4 regions of the Erwinia sp. AnSW2-5 genome follow, and region 2 is predicted to be linked to each of the others. Evidence: predicted binding sites of a transcription regulator. Region 2 holds the regulator's gene; each other region holds the start of a gene.
The links. The regulator Fur, encoded in region 2, represses iron uptake genes when iron is present. The targets are predictions, from matches to a motif close to ATAATAATGAGAACNACTATCAA.
Positions count from the first base shown of each region.

Region 1: the regulator Fur is predicted to act here: its motif matches at 2,031-2,053, upstream of fhuE (ferric-rhodotorulic acid/ferric-coprogen receptor FhuE).
Region 3: the regulator Fur is predicted to act here: its motif matches at 1,511-1,533, upstream of ACFL9S_RS12460 (TonB-dependent siderophore receptor).
Region 4: the regulator Fur is predicted to act here: its motif matches at 2,395-2,417, upstream of fepB (Fe2+-enterobactin ABC transporter substrate-binding protein).

Region 1 covers NZ_JBJGXA010000001.1:201,856-206,276, reverse strand. The annotation lists gene ACFL9S_RS00890 (autotransporter outer membrane beta-barrel domain-containing protein) at 1-401, opposite strand, end outside; gene ACFL9S_RS00885 (NAD(P)-dependent alcohol dehydrogenase) at 850-1,866, shown strand; gene fhuE (ferric-rhodotorulic acid/ferric-coprogen receptor FhuE) at 2,223-4,352, shown strand.
Region 2 covers NZ_JBJGXA010000002.1:65,804-70,224, forward strand. The annotation lists gene ACFL9S_RS01865 (family 20 glycosylhydrolase) at 1-1,440, shown strand, start outside; gene fur (ferric iron uptake transcriptional regulator) at 1,498-1,941, opposite strand; gene fldA (flavodoxin FldA) at 2,338-2,868, opposite strand; gene ybfE (LexA regulated protein) at 3,010-3,291, opposite strand; gene ybfF (esterase) at 3,404-4,168, opposite strand.
Region 3 covers NZ_JBJGXA010000014.1:57,496-61,916, reverse strand. The annotation lists gene ACFL9S_RS12470 (ABC transporter permease) at 1-291, opposite strand, end outside; gene ACFL9S_RS12465 (siderophore ABC transporter substrate-binding protein) at 292-1,233, opposite strand; gene ACFL9S_RS12460 (TonB-dependent siderophore receptor) at 1,608-3,809, shown strand; gene ACFL9S_RS12455 (DoxX family protein) at 4,018-4,421, shown strand, end outside.
Region 4 covers NZ_JBJGXA010000018.1:104,113-108,533, reverse strand. The annotation lists partial or broken gene ACFL9S_RS14760 (ArdC family protein) at 12-697, shown strand; tRNA gene ACFL9S_RS14755 (tRNA-Asn) at 788-863, opposite strand; gene ACFL9S_RS14750 (Gfo/Idh/MocA family protein) at 1,169-2,290, shown strand; gene fepB (Fe2+-enterobactin ABC transporter substrate-binding protein) at 2,431-3,477, shown strand; gene ACFL9S_RS14740 (putative T6SS immunity periplasmic lipoprotein) at 4,214-4,421, opposite strand, start outside.

The DNA of each region.
Region 1 (4,421 bases), on a different contig from region 2:
GAATTCCCGGCAGCCCAAATACCGTAAGCATTTTGCCCGGAAATATGAATATTTGTTCCATCCATATTTAGCGTGCCTTGATCAACACGGGCACCGCTGGCATAGATTCCCCCGGTCGAAATGGAAGCTTTGTTGATGTCAGCCTGTGCTCCCTGAGTGACCAGCACACCGTAAGAGGCAGATCCCGATGTGGTAAAATTCAGGTTCGGATCGGTCACCAGATGGCTGTTTGCCCCACTGGCAGATAACGCAGGCTGATTATCGTCAGTGGTCATATGTCCCTGGCTGACCTGAAGTTGCTGACCATTGTTCACTTCCCAAGCTGATGTTGCCTCAGCACTCAGAGGAAACAGCAGCAGGGTAATGATATTAAAGATGAATCTATTATTAGCTGATCGCATAAAACGCCTTTATTATTAAATCCATTAATAAATACAGAAATAGCTTATTTAGACTTCAACTACTTCATATTGACCATTGGATCTAACGTATAAAAAAACAATAATAAAGTTCTTTCTATTCAGGCATTAAAAATAGAAATAATATGATTAAGCGTTGCTAATAAAAAATAAATAAAAATACACAACAACCGCCTGTGTTATCTGAAATCGATTTTTAAATGAATAAGATTCCACTGGGGTAATAGTGAATTAAAGTGAATCATGTAACATCGGCATCGCACTTTTTGCCGATGAACAAATACACACTTTTCGGCCTTTAACCGGGGGGACATGGCTAAATTATCCCCATGAACCTCCACAGATGGGCAGTTTGTGCGGCGAAAAGCCAACTTTCTGCCCCCGGAGCGCTACACTCTCCCCTGACCGTAAACTGAATCTGAGGTATGAAGTGAAAATTAAAAGCTACGCAGCAATGAAAGCAGGACAGGCTCTGGAGCTGTATGAGTTTGATGCAGGCGCGCTGAGTGCAGAGGAAGTGGAAGTCGAGGTGGAATACTGTGGCGTCTGCCATTCCGACCTGTCGATGATCGACAACGAATGGGGCATCTCTCAGTACCCGACTATCGCCGGTCATGAAGTGATTGGGCGCGTCTCCGCGCTCGGTGAGGCGGCAAAGAACAAAGGACTGTCTGTGGGCCAGCGCGTGGGTATTGGCTGGACAGCGAAAAGCTGTCAGCACTGCGATTCCTGCATCAACGGTGAACAGGTGAACTGCGAACAGGGCACTATCCCGACGATCCTGAATAACGGCGGTTTTGCCGAGAAACTGCGCGCAGACTGGCAGTGGGTGATCCCATTACCGGAAAGTCTGGATGCCGCGACCGCAGGCCCACTGCTGTGCGGTGGTATCACCGTGTTTAAACCGCTGCTGATGAGCAATATTACGGCCACCAGCCGCGTTGGCGTGATCGGCATTGGCGGTCTTGGCCATATCGCGATTAAGATCCTGCGGGCGATGGGCGCAGAAGTGGTCGCGTTCAGCTCCACGCCGGATAAAAAACAGTCGATCCTCGATATGGGTGCCGATGAAGTGGTGAACAGCCGCGATCCCGAAGCGCTGAAAGCACTGGCCGGTCGTTTTGACCTGATCCTCAGTACCGTTGCTGTTGATCTCGACTGGAAACCGTACTTCGATGCGCTGGCACCGAAAGGCAAATTCCACACCGTTGGCGCCGTGATGAAGCCGTTCCAGGTGAGCGCATTTGATTTGATCATGGGCGACAAAGCGGTAACGGGTTCATCTACCGGCTCGCCGGGCCAGCTGCGTTCACTGCTGAAGCTGGCATCACGCCGCGATATCGCGCCACACGTCGAGTTCTTCCCGATGTCAAAAATCAACGATGCACTGGACCACGTGCGCGCAGGAAAAGCCAATTTCCGCGTGGTACTGAAAGCCGATTTCTAACGGTTAACCGCGGGGCGACCGGAAAAAATGGTCGCCCCGACGGTACTTTGCCCAGGGGGGACCTTCTTTTTCGGTCGCCCCTGACCGCCTGCTGCCCCCACAAGACTCCCTGCTCCCGCTTTCGTTCCCCCCTAATGCAATATTTATTTACACTGCAACGTTAAATAATTATAGTTCTCATTTGTTTTCCTATTACAGGCAGCGTTTTGTCTGATTGCAGTGCCCGTGGGCCTCACCGTCAAATCATGGATAAGTCAGCGTGCCAATACCGCCTATGGATAACCGGTAGATCTTTTCGTACCCGGTGCAGGTATTGACTCAACATCAGCAACTTATTTCCAGGAATGACCGTGCCAATGTCTCGCTCTGAATCCCGTATTTTCACCCCGTCTGTTGCCGCGCTGCTGGTTATGTCTGCCTTGCAGCCTGCCTTTGCCGCCGACAACACCAAAACCGACACCCTGACCGTTGAAGCCAATGTCGATGCAGCTGCGCAGCAGGCCGTTACCGACTACAGCGTTCCGGTGACCTCTGCGGGCACCAAGATGCCGCTGACGGTACGCGATATTCCGCAGTCTGTTTCTATCGTGAGTAAGCAGCGCATGCAGGATCAGGGGTTACAAACCGTTGGCGATGTAATGAATAATACTGTCGGCGTTTCGGCCTCGAATATCGACTCAGATCGTTCAAATTATTATTCCCGCGGCTTCCTGATTAATAACTATCTGTTCGACGGCGTTCCGACGGTAGTAACCGATGTCTGGGACCTGGGTGATGCCCGTTCAGATACCGCTATCTATGACCGTGTTGAAGTGATTCGCGGGGCGAACAGCCTGGCACTCGGTTCCGGCAATCCGTCAGCCTCCATCAATATGGTTCGCAAACACGCGGACAGCAAAGTGCTGACCGGTAGCCTGTCTGCCGAAACCGGGAGCTGGGATAAACAGCGCTATGTGGGTGATATCACCGTGCCGTTGAATGAATCCGGTACGGTGCGTGCCCGTGCCATTGGCGGATACCAGGAGAACGATACCTGGCTGGATCGCTATCACGCGCGTAAGAAATTCCTGACTACAGTAGTGGATGCAGACCTGACAGACTCTACTACCCTGTCACTGGGCTGGGATTACCAGGACAGTAGCAGTGAAGACCCAAGCTGGGGCGGGATCCCGACGTTCTTCAGCAATGGCGAACGTACCAACTTTGATCGCAGCTTCAACTCCGGTGCGGACTGGACGTACAGCGATAAAGAATCGAATAAGTTTTTCGCTACTCTGACACAGAAATTTGATAGCGGATGGCAGGCCCAGGTGAGCGGCAGCCATACCCGGACCAACTTTGACACCCGTCTGATGTATGCCGACGGCTACCCGGATAAAACAACCGGCACAGGCTCCGTTCTGTACAGTGGCTGGAACAAAGGCCGCCGCACCACGGACAGCGCCGACCTGTATGCCAATGGCCCATTTGATCTGTTTGGCCGTACCCATCAGCTGATGGTTGGTGGCAGCTACAGTAAGCAGGAGAACACCTTCTTCAACAGCTACTCTGATCTGAGCGGCGTCAATATCGGTGATTACCGCGACTGGAACGGCAACATCACAGAAGGTACATGGTCACCGTGGACAAACTCTCTGGCAGATACCATTCGTCAGAAATCAGTCTATACCGCCGCGCGTTTCTCGCTGACGGACCCGCTGTCACTGTTAGTGGGCGCACGTTATACCGACTGGAGCGCTAACGGCACTTCAGGCAGCAACAATAGCGATAAGATCGCTCCTTATGCTGGCCTGACCTACGATATCAATGACACGTATTCGGTATACACCAGCTACACCAGCATCTTCCAGCCACAGACCTCTCGTAGCAGCGAGGCTAAATACCTTAGCCCGGTGACCGGGAAAAGCTACGAAACCGGCCTGAAAGGTGACTGGAATAACAGCCGTCTGACTGCCTCGCTGTCACTGTTCCGTACCGAGCAGAACGGGCTGGGCGTTAACAGCTATGTCTATATTCCAAATACTACCGAGTATGCCTACAACGAAGTGGATGCCGTCAGCCGTGGCGTCGAGTTTGAAGTGAACGGTGCGCTGACCGATAACTGGCAGATGACCTTCGGTGCATCGCGCTATATCGCAGAACAGCGTAACGGCACCGCCGTGATGCCGGAAGTGCCACGCACCACCGCCAAGCTCTTTACCCGCTATCGCCTGCCAATGTTGCAGGATCTGACCGTGGGTGGTGGTGTGAACTGGCAGAATAAAACCTGGGCAACGGTTGCTGGCGGCCCGGCAGGTAGTGACTACATCGATCAGTCCCCTGTGACGCTGGTGAATCTGTTCAGCCGTTACCAGGTGACGAAGCAGGTTTCCGTGCAGGCAAACATCAACAATCTGTTTGACAAAGAGTATTATGACTACATGGGTACGTACGTGGTTTACGGTGCACCACGTAACTTCTCAGTATCGGCTAACTACTCGTTTTAATTAGATAAATTCACTTCCCCGCAATGCCAGCCACGACCGCTGGCTGGCATTGTTCTTCTGCCCAGATAA
Region 2 (4,421 bases):
TTACCGCAGCTTGGGTCTGGACCGTTCAATGATAATAACGGGAGCGGCTACTTCAGTCGTCAGGACTATATCGACATCGTGAAATATGCGGAAGCACGCGGTATTCAGGTTCTGCCAGAAGTGGACATGCCTGCTCATGCTCGCGCGGCAGTGGTTGCTATGGAGGCTCGCTACCAGCGTCTGATGAAAGCAGGACGAGCAAAAGAAGCCTCAGAATATCGGCTGGTCGATCCGGGGGATAACTCGAATACCACCTCAGTACAACTTTACGACCGGACGAGTTATTTGAACCCGTGTCTGGATTCATCACTGCGCTTTGCGAATAAGATTATCAGCGAAGTCAGATTGATGCACCGTGATGCCGGGCAGCCGCTGCGCAGCTGGCACTTCGGTGGAGACGAGGCTAAAAATATTCGTCTTGGCGCAGGCTATACCGATATTAAACATCCTGAAACGGGTAAGGGTCAGCTCGATCTTAGTCGTGAGGATCGGCCATGGGCGAAATCCCATGCTTGTCAGGCGATGATCGCATCAGGGAAGGTGAGCGATCTGGAGCATCTTCCAAGCTATTTTGCTTTGAAGGTCAGCAAATTAGTCAAAGATCAGGGTATTGACCGCATGCAGGCCTGGCAGGATGGTTTAAAAAATGCCCAGGATGCCCGTGCCTTTGCCACACCTGAAGTTGCAGTCAATTTCTGGGATACGCTGTACTGGGGCGGTTTTGACACGGTGAATGACTGGGCAAACAAAGGCTATCAGGTGATTGTTTCCAATCCCGATTATGCCTATTTGGATTTTCCCTACGAGGTGAACCCCCTCGAGCGAGGGTATTACTGGGGAACACGTTTTAGCGATGAGCGTAAAATGTTCAGCTTTGCGCCGGATAATTTGCCGCAAAATGCAGAAACGTCGGTGGATCGCGACGGCCAATTCTTCAACGCGAAATCCGATAAACCCTGGCCTGGGGCCGCAGGCATGTCTGCTCAGTTGTGGAGTGAGACAGTACGAACCGATGACAATATGGAATATATGATCTATCCACGGATGTTCTCTGCAGCGGAACGCGCCTGGCACCGTGCATCCTGGGAGCAGGATTATCAGGCAGGTAAGGAGTACCGTGGTGGTGAAACGCAGTTCGTTGACCAGAAGGCGTTGCGCCAGGACTGGCAGCGATTCGCGAATATTCTCGGTCAGCGAGAGTTGGAAAAATTGGATAAACACGGGGTTCACTACCGTTTGCCGGTTCCCGGCGCTCGTATCGTGGGCGATAAACTTGAAGCGAATACGGCCTTCCCTGGTGTAGCGATGCAGTTCAGTACGGATGGTGGAAAGCGTTGGCAGCATTACGACAGCCAGAATCCACCCATCATAGAAGGTGATGTGCAGGTCCGTGCGGTCAGTGCGGATGGGCAGCGTTTTAGCCGGGAGGCGTCGCTATAACGCAGGCATAAAAAAACCGGTGGCCAAGCCACCGGTTTTTACACTGAACAGTGCAGATTACTTGTCGTGCAGAGTCTCGTCTTCACGACAGTCACCCAGAGCACAATGGCCATAAAGATACAGGCTATGGTTGCTCAGTTTGATACCGTGACGCGTGGCGATTTCACGCTGACGTTCCTCAATGTATTCGTCTCTAAACTCAATAACTTTACCGCAGTCCAGGCAGATCAGGTGATCGTGATGGTGCTGCTGGGTCAGTTCGAAAACGGATTTACCGCCTTCAAAGTTATGGCGGGTAACGATCCCCGCATCATCAAATTGATTCAGCACACGGTACACCGTGGCCAGACCAATTTCTTCGCCCATGTCAATCAGGCGTTTGTACAAGTCTTCCGCACTGACATGATGGCCCTCTGGTTCCTGAAGCACTTCCAGAATTTTCAGTCGGGGAAGCGTGACTTTCAGGCCGGCCTTCTTTAATGCGGTGTTATTGTCAGTCATGCGGATATTGTCCTGTTACTTTGCTAGTCACTTAGTGGCTGAAAAGCCCTGAACATCGGTCGACGCTAAAAGATGAATGCGTCTCAGTATAGAACTGATACTCCGAAATGGAAACCATAAGGGGTGCCTGAAACCGCGAGGAATGTAAGGATAAGTGTCGTTACATCCAGGGAAGCGCGCGCCCGAATTAGGTTGGGTTAACATTTCAATCTGCATCATCTTACCCTTCTTTGGGCGACTCACGTCCTCAAAGAATGGGGCAGGTGTTGAGTAAGCGGGTAACCGATGGGGTTATTGTACAGTTTTGTAGATGAAAGTTACAAACATGTATCTATTACTTCTATAGGAAAAACCACTTGCTTGATGTGAGATAGCTCCCACATCAAGCGGTAATGGTTATGCTTCGATGATATCTTTCAGCTGAAGTTCATCAGAAATTTGTTTTACCCACTTTTCAACGCGCTCGTTGGTGAGTTCTGGCTGGCGATCTTCATCAATGGCCAGGCCAAGGAAGTGGTTATCATCTGCCATGCCTTTTGAGGCTTCGAAATTGTAACCTTCACTAGGCCAGTGGCCTACAAGCACTGCGCCATTCGGCTCAATGATGTCGCGGATGGTGCCCATTGCATCGCAGAAATACTCGGAATAATCTTCCTGATCGCCACAACCAAACAGCGCAACCAGCTTACCGTTGAAGTCGATTTCTTCCAGCGTCGGGAAGAAATCATCCCAGTCACACTGGGCTTCACCGTAGTACCAGGTTGGGATGCCAAGCAGCAGAATATCAAAGGCTTCAAGGTCTTCTTTGCTGCTTTTAGCAATATCACGAACTTCTGCAACATCTTTCCCCAGTTGCTTCTGGATCATTTTTGCAATGTTTTCGGTATTGCCTGTATCGCTACCAAAGAAAATGCCGACGAGTGCCATGAGTTTAATAACCTCTTGAATCTTAATGATATGGTGACTGCTGATTTTTTCGCAGATATCGCTAATGATAACAGACCGTCGTGAGCGGATAAATGAGTAATGCTGCCGGTTTTGTCGCTGAGTGCTAAGGTCCTGAAACCATCAGGACGGATGACGTTGCAACTGCTCCAGCAGCATTTCTTCGATCAGTTCGCTGCGGCTTATATTGCGCTCGAAAGCCAACTGATTCAGGACATCAACCGCGTCGCTGTTCATTTTTAGTTCGACACGCTTCAGGCCGCGTACTTTATCGCGCTTGAGCTGATTGCGTTTGTTGATACGCAACTGCTCATCACGCGTCAGCGGATTAGTCTTGGGTCGTCCCGGACGTCGTTCATCTGCAAACAGATCGATCGTTGTGCGGTCCGTGTTCTCTTTTGCCATAGGAATCGTAATACTGAAAGGCTGGATTGCTGATGAATAGGGCCGTTATGCCGTCTGATAATCAGCAGCGGCAAAATTTTAGCGCGCCATCATACCCCAGCGAAAATGGTTTTCACAGCGCTAAAAAACGTCGGATTGCACGTAATACTGCATCGGGTTTCTCAGCATGTACCCAATGCCCTGCGCCGGTGATGACATGGGCACGCGCCTGTGGAAACTGGGTTAACAGGGCATCTCGGTACGCGTCGGCCAGATAGGGAGAACGCTCCCCGCGAATGAACAGCACAGGATGTGACCAGGGGGCCAACGGCTGCCAGCCAATAATATTTTCATAACATGCCAGCAGCACCGGAACGTTGAAACGCCAACCCCCCTCGTGAAACGACTTGAGAAGAAACTGGATCACACCTTCTTCGCTGATCATCTGGCGCATCAGGGCTGTGGCTTCGCTGCGCGTGGTGATACCGGCCTCGGTAACCGCATTCAGTGCGGCAAAAATATCGTCGTGATGACGCGTGGTGTAGGCCACAGGCGCGATATCAATCACCACGATCTCCGCGATGCGATCGGGTGCCAGTGCGGTCATTGCCATAGCGATCTTTCCACCCATCGAGTGCCCGATCACCGTGAAACGATCGACCTGCATAGCGTCAAGTGTGCCCAGGACATCCTGAGCCATTAACGCATAATCCATCTGTTGCGCACGCGGAGACAAGCCGTGGTTGCGGACATCGAGTTGAATCAAACGGCGATCGTCTTTTAATCCCCGGGCCAGTACGCCGAGGTTGTCCAGGCTACCAAACAGACCGTGGATCAATACCAGTGGAAGCCCGTCAGTGGCGGATTGTTCAGATTGCAGGCGAAAATTCAAATTCATAGAGAAAGTTCTTACAGTTGGCACCAAGGCTTAGGGTATCATGGATCCCACAATTTCTGCCGCTGGTGCGAATGGCGGGTATGATCTTTTTGCGGCATATTCCGACTTTTGCCCTGAAACGGGTCTGGCGCTACACCCTGGCGGGATTTAACTTTATAATCCTGATGTTAGAACTGGATCGGCTCAACGTCATGATGGTTGCGTGGATGATTGTCCGCGAACGACCGGTTCTGATACTAGCAACAACCGTACT
Region 3 (4,421 bases), on a different contig from region 2:
GATCATCACCAGCAGCAATCCCAGACTGGCAGACTGCGTGGTGCCGACCACTGAAGGCTCAACAAAGCGGTTTTGCGTCAGCATCTGCATCATCAGCCCTGCCACGCTCATCGCGCTTCCCGCCAGCAGCAACGCGGCGGTGCGGGGAAAACGACTGATCAACAGGATCTCGCGCATTGAAGGGTCTGACCACAGGTTGATCAGTGTGACGCGGCTGACGCCGACAAACAGGCTACAAACAATCAGGCCCAGCAGTAATGCCAGGCCTGCAATAAAGGCGACGGATTTCATTTACGGCTGAGTTTTCGTTTTATCCAGCACCTGCTTCACCTGGGTCATCAGATTGCTGTAGCTCTGAATACCGCCAGCGATGTAAAGCGAACCGGAATCGAGATACACCACCTGCTGTTTTTTCCAGGCATTGGTTTTACGCACCAGCGGGTTATCCAGCACCTGCTGTGCGGACGCGCCCTCTTTGCGGCCAATGGCGCTGTCGCGATCCAGCACAAACAGCCAGTCAGGGTTCGCTTCCATAATGAATTCAGGGGAGACCGCATTACCGTGTTTACCGGTTTCCGGGAAAGCCGTGGCCGGTTTAAAGCCCAGCACATCGTAGATAAAACCAAAACGCGAACCCGGTGAGTGTGCGCTGATCTTGCCGCCGTTAATCATCAGCATCATCGCGCTACCGGCGGTGGCCGACTCTTTACGCAGGTCGGCAATCTGTGCGTTAAACGCCGCTATCACCTGCTGCGCTTTCTCCTCTTTACCAAAGATCGCACCCAGCTGTTCAGTGCGTTCGGTCAGGCTCTGCACGAAGTGTTTCGGGTCCAGATCCAGTGCGAGAGTCGGGGCAATTTCACTCAGCTTATCGTAGGCATCATGAGCACGGGCGCCGGCAAGAATCAGGTCGGGTTTGGCATTGCTCAGGGCTTCAAAGTTGGGTTCAAACAGCGTACCGGCATTCAGATACGCCTTACCGCTGTACTTCGCCAGATGCTGCGGATAGTGCGCGCTGGTTTGTGGCACACCCATCGGGTTAATCCCCAGGGCATCAGCAATATCCAGCGTTGCCGGGCTGAGGATCACCACGCGCTGCGGATGTTGCGGCACGGCAGTGGAACCCTGCGCATGAACGACCGTCAGTGCAGGTGCATCAGCGGCAAAGGTCGCAGGCGTACAGGCAAGCAAGACGGAAAACAGCGATAAAGCGAAGGCCTGAGGGAAGCGCATTTTCTCTCCTGAGAATCAGATAAGTAGCAAAAATGAGAACGATTCGCGTTTGATTTTGTTGCCGGATAATAACGGCTACATGGCGGGATGGATAGACAGAACGGGTTATTTACTGTGCAAAAAAAAGCCAAAATCCATAATTCGGATCAATTAAGCAGATTATGGAGAAAAGATGCTCACCTTAACCTGCTGTTAATAAAAGGATAAAATAAAAACCCTTACCTTTACTGACAAAAGCACCCAATTGTGGAGATTTTAAGGATTCGTACTAACTAGGATAGAAATGATAACAATTATCGTTATCATGCACATTCACTTACAAAATTATGCCCACAATAATTCGATATGATGGGTATTACACTTGAGATGATGCGATGACCTGGAATGGACGCTTTCGATTACACCCTCTGGCGCTTTTACTGACAGCGATGATTGCCGGAACAGCCGTCGCTGCCGACGACACCCAGACTGATGGCAAAGATGACGATGTTTTGACCGTTCATAAAACAGCGGAACAGGAGTTAAAACAACAGCCTGGCGTCTCTATCATTACGGCAGAGGATATCGCTAAGAACCCGCCGGTTAACGATTTATCCGACATCATCCGCAAAATGCCCGGGGTCAACCTGACCGGAAACAGCGCCAACGGCAGCCGGGGAAATAACCGCCAGATTGATATTCGCGGCATGGGCCCGGAAAACACCCTGATCCTGATTGACGGCGTGCCGGTCAGCTCACGTAACTCCGTGCGTTACAGCTGGAAAGGTGAGCGTGATACCCGTGGTGACAGCAACTGGGTGCCTGCTGAAATGGTCGAGCGCATTGAAGTGTTGCGTGGCCCGGCCGCTGCCCGTTACGGCTCCGGTGCCGCTGGCGGCGTGATTAACATCCATACCAAACGTCCAACCCAGGACTGGCACGGCTCACTTTCCCTGTTTACCAATCAGCCGGAAAACAGCAAAGAAGGCGACACGAAACGCACCAACTTCAGCCTGAGCGGCCCGCTGGCCGGTGATGCACTGACCATGCGCCTGTACGGTAACCTCAACAAAACCGACGCCGATGCCGCCGATATCAACCAGGCGCAAAACGGATCTTATGCCGCAGGCCGTGAAGGGGTGCGCAACAAAGATATTAATGCGTTGGTTTCCTGGAAAATGACGCCATCGCAGATCCTCGACTTCAGCTACGGCTACAGCCGCCAGGGCAATATCTACGCCGGAGATACCCAGTACAGCAACGGCAACATCAGCCCCGGTGGCCTGGTCGACTCGCTGTACGGTTCCGAGACCAACCGCCTGTACCGTCAGTCTTACGGCCTGACCCATAATGGCTTCTGGGAATGGGGCGACTCTAAGCTCGCCTTCAACTATGAAAAAACCAATAACACACGCCTGAAAGAAGGCTCTACTGGCCGTGTGGAAGGGATGATTAACAGCGACGAGTACAGTACCAGCCGCCTGGAAAACTATCATGCCAGCGCGGAGGCCAATATCCCGCTGGACCGCTGGATTGAGCAGACCGTCACCCTTGGCGCCGAGTGGAACCACGAAAAACTGGACGATAGCGCCTCGATGTCGGCCACCAACGCCAGCGGCGTTATCATCGGTGATATGTCGGGCAATCCTGCCGATCGCAGCAGCAAGAACAGCGCGACCACGGCGGCACTCTATTTCGAAGACAACATCCAGCCGTGGGAAGGCACCTTCCTGATCCCGGGCCTGCGTTTTGATCACCACAGTGAATTTGGCGGTAACTTCAGCCCGAGTTTCAACTTCTCTCAGGATCTGGGTGAAGGGTTCAAACTGAAAGCCGGTATTGCGCGGGTGTTTAAAGCCCCGAACCTGTACCAGTCAAGCGAAGGCTATCTGCTGGGCACCCGGGGTAACGGCTGCCCTTCAGGCATTAACAATGGTGTCGGTTGCTACCTGTTAGGTAACACCAATCTGGATGCAGAAGTCAGCGTCAATAAAGAGCTGGGGCTGGAGTTTGCTGCCGACGGCTATGCAGCCGGTGTCACCTGGTTCCGCAATGACTACAAAAATAAAATTGTCTCCGGCACCGAGCTGATTGGCACCGCCTCCGATGACAGGAATATCCTGCAATGGGAAAATGGCGGCAAAGCGCTGGTGGAAGGGCTGGAAGCCAGCCTGACCATTCCGGTGGTGAGTGACGTGCTCGACTGGCGCACCAATGCCACTTATATGCTGGAGTCGAAAGACAAGAAAACCGGCAACCCGCTGTCGATCATTCCTAAGTACACTATCAACTCGATGCTGGATTATCAGATTACCGATAAATTCTCCACCGAGCTGAACTGGACGCTGTACGGACGCCAGAAACCGCGTGAGTTCGTGGAAAGCCGCATGGAAATCGATTCGCCGATGTCCACGACCGAGATCGGTGCATATTCCGTTGTCGGGCTGAACCTCAATTACGCATTCACCAAAGACGTAAGCGTGAAAGGCGGCGTCAGCAACCTGTTTGATAAGAAGATTTACCGTGAAAACGACGGCGCTTCTACCTATAACGAGCCGGGCCGCGCGTATTATGCGGGTGTAACGATGGGCTTCTGATAGCAGAATCAACAACACGGCGTAACACAATTCCCGTAAGGGCTGACCTTCTGTTCCGGTCAGCCCGTTGAACCCATCACCGCCCTTCCTGAAACGTCCCACTCTTTCCCGCATTTTTTGACTTCGGACAACGCTTCCGTCACTAGTCGTATGCCAAAAGATGAGAATGAGTATTATCTGATGATAACCTCACACGGGAATAACAATGATGATAGCCAATACGCTTACCCGCTTTAACCAGATGTTTTCTCATCCTGATTTTGCCAAATTATTGCTGCGCCTGACGGTGGGCGGCCTGATGCTATTCCACGGCTGGCATAAGCTGCATTCCGGCATTGGTGGCATTCAGGGCATGCTGGCCGCACACGGCCTTCCATCCTTTATCGGTTACGGCGTGCTGCTGGGAGAAGTGGTGGCACCGCTGCTGCTGATCTTCGGCATTCTCTGCCGCCTGTCGGCCCTGACCCTGATTGGCACCATGGTGGTGGCCTGGCTGCTGGCCGGTATTGGCGACACCTTCAGCCTCAGCCCGGTCGGTGCCTGGGCGATTGAGAGCATGGTATTCTTTGCGTTCGCCTCACTGGTGATCCTGTTCCAGGGCGGCGGCAAATA
Region 4 (4,421 bases), on a different contig from region 2:
CTGGATGACCGACCTACAAACAGGCAAAAGTGGAAGGCGGGCAGGTGCGTAAAGGGGAACACAGCACTACCGCCATTTTCTATACCACACTGGAAAAGGAAAAGGAAAAGGAAAAGGAAAAGGAAAAGGAAAAGGAAAAGGAAAAGGAAAAGGAAAAGGAAAAGGATGATGGAAAAACTGACTTTATCCCGATGCAGAAAATGTTTACCGTGTTTATGTTGAGCAAATGGATGGTTTGCCTCTGAGTGATGAAGCCGTTTTCCCGGCAGAGACTTTTGACCCGTTGCCGCGTGAGGAAGCGCTTTTCCTTAACAACTGGTGCAACCAGCCTTGAGAAGGGACATAACATCTTTTTCGCACCTTCAACCGACAAAATCCATTTATCGGAACGTCGTCTTTTTAGCGATGCTGCCAATTTCTACGCTACGGACCTGCATGAACTGGCTCACTTGAGTGGAGCCAGAAGTCGGCTAAATCCTGAAATGAAATGAAATGAAATGAAAGGGAAGTTTGGCAGTGAGGGGATGCATTTGAAGAGTTGATCGCCGAGTTGGGAAGTGCGTTCCTGATGGCGGATCTAGGGATCACTGGAGAGGTTCAGCATGAAAGCTATATCGCTCCTTGGCTGATAGCACTGAAAAACGACAAACGCTTTATTTTCAAGGCCGACAGTGCGGCATCAAAAGCGCATCGCTAATTGATGGTTCAAATCTAAGTCAGGCAGAGATTCAATCATTCCAGACAACAAAAAGCCCGCTCAGGTTTCCCTGAGCGGGCTTCTTAAATTTGGCTCCTCTGACTGGACTCGAACCAGTGACATACGGATTAACAGTCCGCCGTTCTACCGACTGAACTACAGAGGAATTGTTGGAACGGGGCGCATGATATCCAGCAGGGCAGGGGATGTCAAAGGCTGTTTTCACGCTTTTGGTTCAACTGCTGAATAAAGCAGCATACTTCAGAAAGGTCTGTGATTTTTGCCACAAAAATCGTGCTTTTGCGTATTGCGTAGCAGGATGCGGTGGGACTTGCAGCGGCGTTACATTCATTTTCGCCAGGGCGATCACGTTTGTTTCATTTTGACGTTGAATAGCGATGTGGCGAAATATACATTTCATGCATATTGAATTTTTGTTCCATTTTGTTCCCCTACATCTAAGGATTTATCATGAAAAAAGTCAGAATTGGCCTGATCGGCACCGGTTATATCGGACGCTGCCATGCGATTGCCTACTCTCAGGCGCCGACAGTGTTCAACCTGAAAGGGGAATTGGTTCGTGAGATGCTGGCGGAGGTAAACCCGGAGCTGGCGAGTGCGCAGGCGGCGACGCTCGGCTTCAACCGTTCAACCGGAGACTGGCGTGAACTGGTGGCGGATGAAAATATCGACGTTGTGGATATCTGCGCGCCTAACTTCCTGCATAAAGAGATGGCGCTGGAAGCCATTCGTCACGGTAAGCATGTCTATTCTGAAAAACCGCTGGCGCTGGATGTTGCCGATGCCGAAGAGATGGTGCGTGCCGCCGAAAAAGCCGGGGTGAAAACGCTGGTGGGCTTCAACTATATGAAGAACCCGACCAGCCAGCTGGCGAAAGAGATTATTGCCCGTGGCGAAATCGGTGATGTGGTGCACTTCTACGGCACGCACAACGAAGATTACCTGGCGAATCCAAACACGCCGCTGGACTGGCACTGCCAGAAAGCGCTGGCGGGCCTTGGCGCACTGGGTGACCTGGCCGCGCACATTGTCAATATGGCGCACTATCTGGTGGGCAACATCGATGAAGTCAGCGGCGATATGATGACGGTGATCAAGCAGCGCCCGGACCCGAAAAACCTCTCCCAGCTGCGCGATGTGGAAAACGAAGATCAGGCCAGCGCACTGCTGCGCTTTGCTAACGGCGCCCACGGCGTGATTGAAACCTCACGTATCGCCTGTGGCAGCAAAATGGGCCTGACCTATGTGGTGACCGGCACCAAAGGCAGCATCCGTTACACCCAGGAGCGCATGGCGGAGCTGGAGCTGTATATTCATGATGACCCGGCCGGCCGCCAGGGCTTTAAAACCATCCTTACCGGCCCGGCGCACCCGGATTATGCGGCGTTCTGTATTTCTGCCGGACACGGTATTGGCTTTAACGACCAGAAAACCGTGGAAGTCCGCGATCTGATTAACGGTATTGCCGCCGATGACCGTATGTGGCCTGACTTTGCTGAAGGTTTGCAGGTGTCGAAGGTCCTTGAGGCGATTGCCCTCTCTGCCGCCGAAGGGCGCTGGATGAAAGTCTAATTTTTCACTGAGGCCGGGCTTGCCCGGCCTTAATTATGGCTAACTGTTTTCCCCCGCACGTTCCGATCTGTCATAAGCGATTTAAATTCCCCGCCATTAAATGTATGATAATAATACTCATTTGCAACGAAATGGCTAAGATGAAAAAACTGTTCTCCTTCCCGGTGCTGTGCGCACTGCTGGTGGCTGCCGCGCTGATCTTTGTTGTCTCAGTCCGCAGCTGTTCAACTCAGTATTCAGAGGCGCAGCCCGCCTCGCCACAGGCTGCGGCCGCAGCTGAGGCGCCATCGGGCGCGCAGCAGGGCTGGCCGCGTACCCTGCAAACCCCCAAAGGGCCACTCACCCTGGCAAAAGCCCCGGAGCGCATCGTCTCCACCAGCGTGACCATTACCGGCACGCTGCTGGCGATCAATGCGCCGCTGGTCGGTTCCGGCGGCACCAGCCGTAACAGCACGGTGTCGGATGACCAGGGTTTTTTTAAACAGTGGAGCGCCGTGGCGAAGCAGGCCGGTCTAAAGCCGCTCTACATTTCTGAACCGAACGCCGAGGCGATTGCCGCTGCGGCACCGGACCTGATTGTGATTGCCGCCACGGGCGGTGACTCCGCGTTAAAGCTCTACGATCAGCTGTCGGCGATAGCCCCGACGCTGGTGATCGACTACGGCGATAAAAGCTGGCAGCAGCTGGCAACGCAGCTGGGTGAAATCACCGGGCATGAGAACGATGCCAGCACCGTGATCGACCGTTTTGAGCAACGCGTGCAGGCAGTGAAGCAGACGATCACGCTGCCACCGCAGCCGGTTTCAGCGCTGGTTTACTATGAAGATGGTCGCGGAGTGAATCTGTGGACCCTGGCATCAGCGCAGGGCAAACTGCTGTCGGCGCTGGGCTTTACCCTGGCGATGCCACCGTCGGACGTGCAGGGCGGCACCAGCATGGGCAAGCGTAACGATGTTATTCAGTTGTCCGGCGAGAATATGGCGGCGGGCCTCACCGGGAAGAGTATGTTGCTGTTCTCCGCAGACGACGAGACGGTGGGGCGCGTGCGGGCCAATCCGTTCCTGGAACATCTGGAGCCGGTGACGGCAGAACGGGTGTATGCGATGGGCCCGGATACGTTCCGTCTGGATTATTACAGTGCCAGCAATATGCTGGACAGCATCGAACGGCATTTTAAGTCCCACTAAGGTGGGATTTCCTCAGGTTCTGCGCTGCTGTGATTTATTGTAGGGTTCGACCTTCTGTTCCGGTCGAACCGTGCTGAGGGTTGGCACAACAGGCCTCATCAGCCGCCGTTATTTTCCATCTCCCGGCTATAATCCTCTGTTATAACGGAATAATCCTGCGGCGCGAAGGGATGCGGTACACCCTTTATCATCCTGAATTCAGAAACAATTATGCGGCGTATCATCCTTCTCTCGGTGGTGCATCTCTGTCTCTGATAGAAAGGTAATGCGCGTAATAGTCTCCGGCATTGTTAATCTGGAAACAGAATCCGGTCTCAGTTTTGGAAACTTGTCCGATTTCAAGTGAGGGAAAGTGATCTCCCAACCAGCAACTTGTTAGTAATAAAGAGAGAAGGGCAGGCAGCACGAGTTTATTGATCTTCATAGGGTATAAACATCCCTTACTCTATCCATAGATACTAACGAATTCCCGAGCATAACAACGGCGCATTTTATTGGAAATTCTTCGATATACGATTTTGATACTGGCATTATGGCCGCCAGGGACGCCTCTTTTCCCTGTCTATCCAGGCTGATGGCCTACACAGTGGATCAGATTAACCTCCAGATCAGCGCTGCGGGCCGACCGAAACAGAAGGTCGGCCGCTACGGTCGTTGGCCGGGTGTTATGGTACGTTGTAGGGTTCGACCTTCTGTTCCGGTCGAACCGTGCTGAGGGTTGGCACAACAGGTCAGCTCAACCGCCGTTTTTTTCACTCTCCCGGATATAATCAACCGTAAGCACGGAATAATCCCGCGGCGCGAAGGGATGCGGTACACCTTTTATCATCCTGAATTCAGATATAATGATGCGGCGTATCATCCTTCTTTCTGTGGGAGAACGTAATGATATATCTACGTTAATTTCACCGGACTGCGGGAATTGATAGTAAGTCTCAGGGATG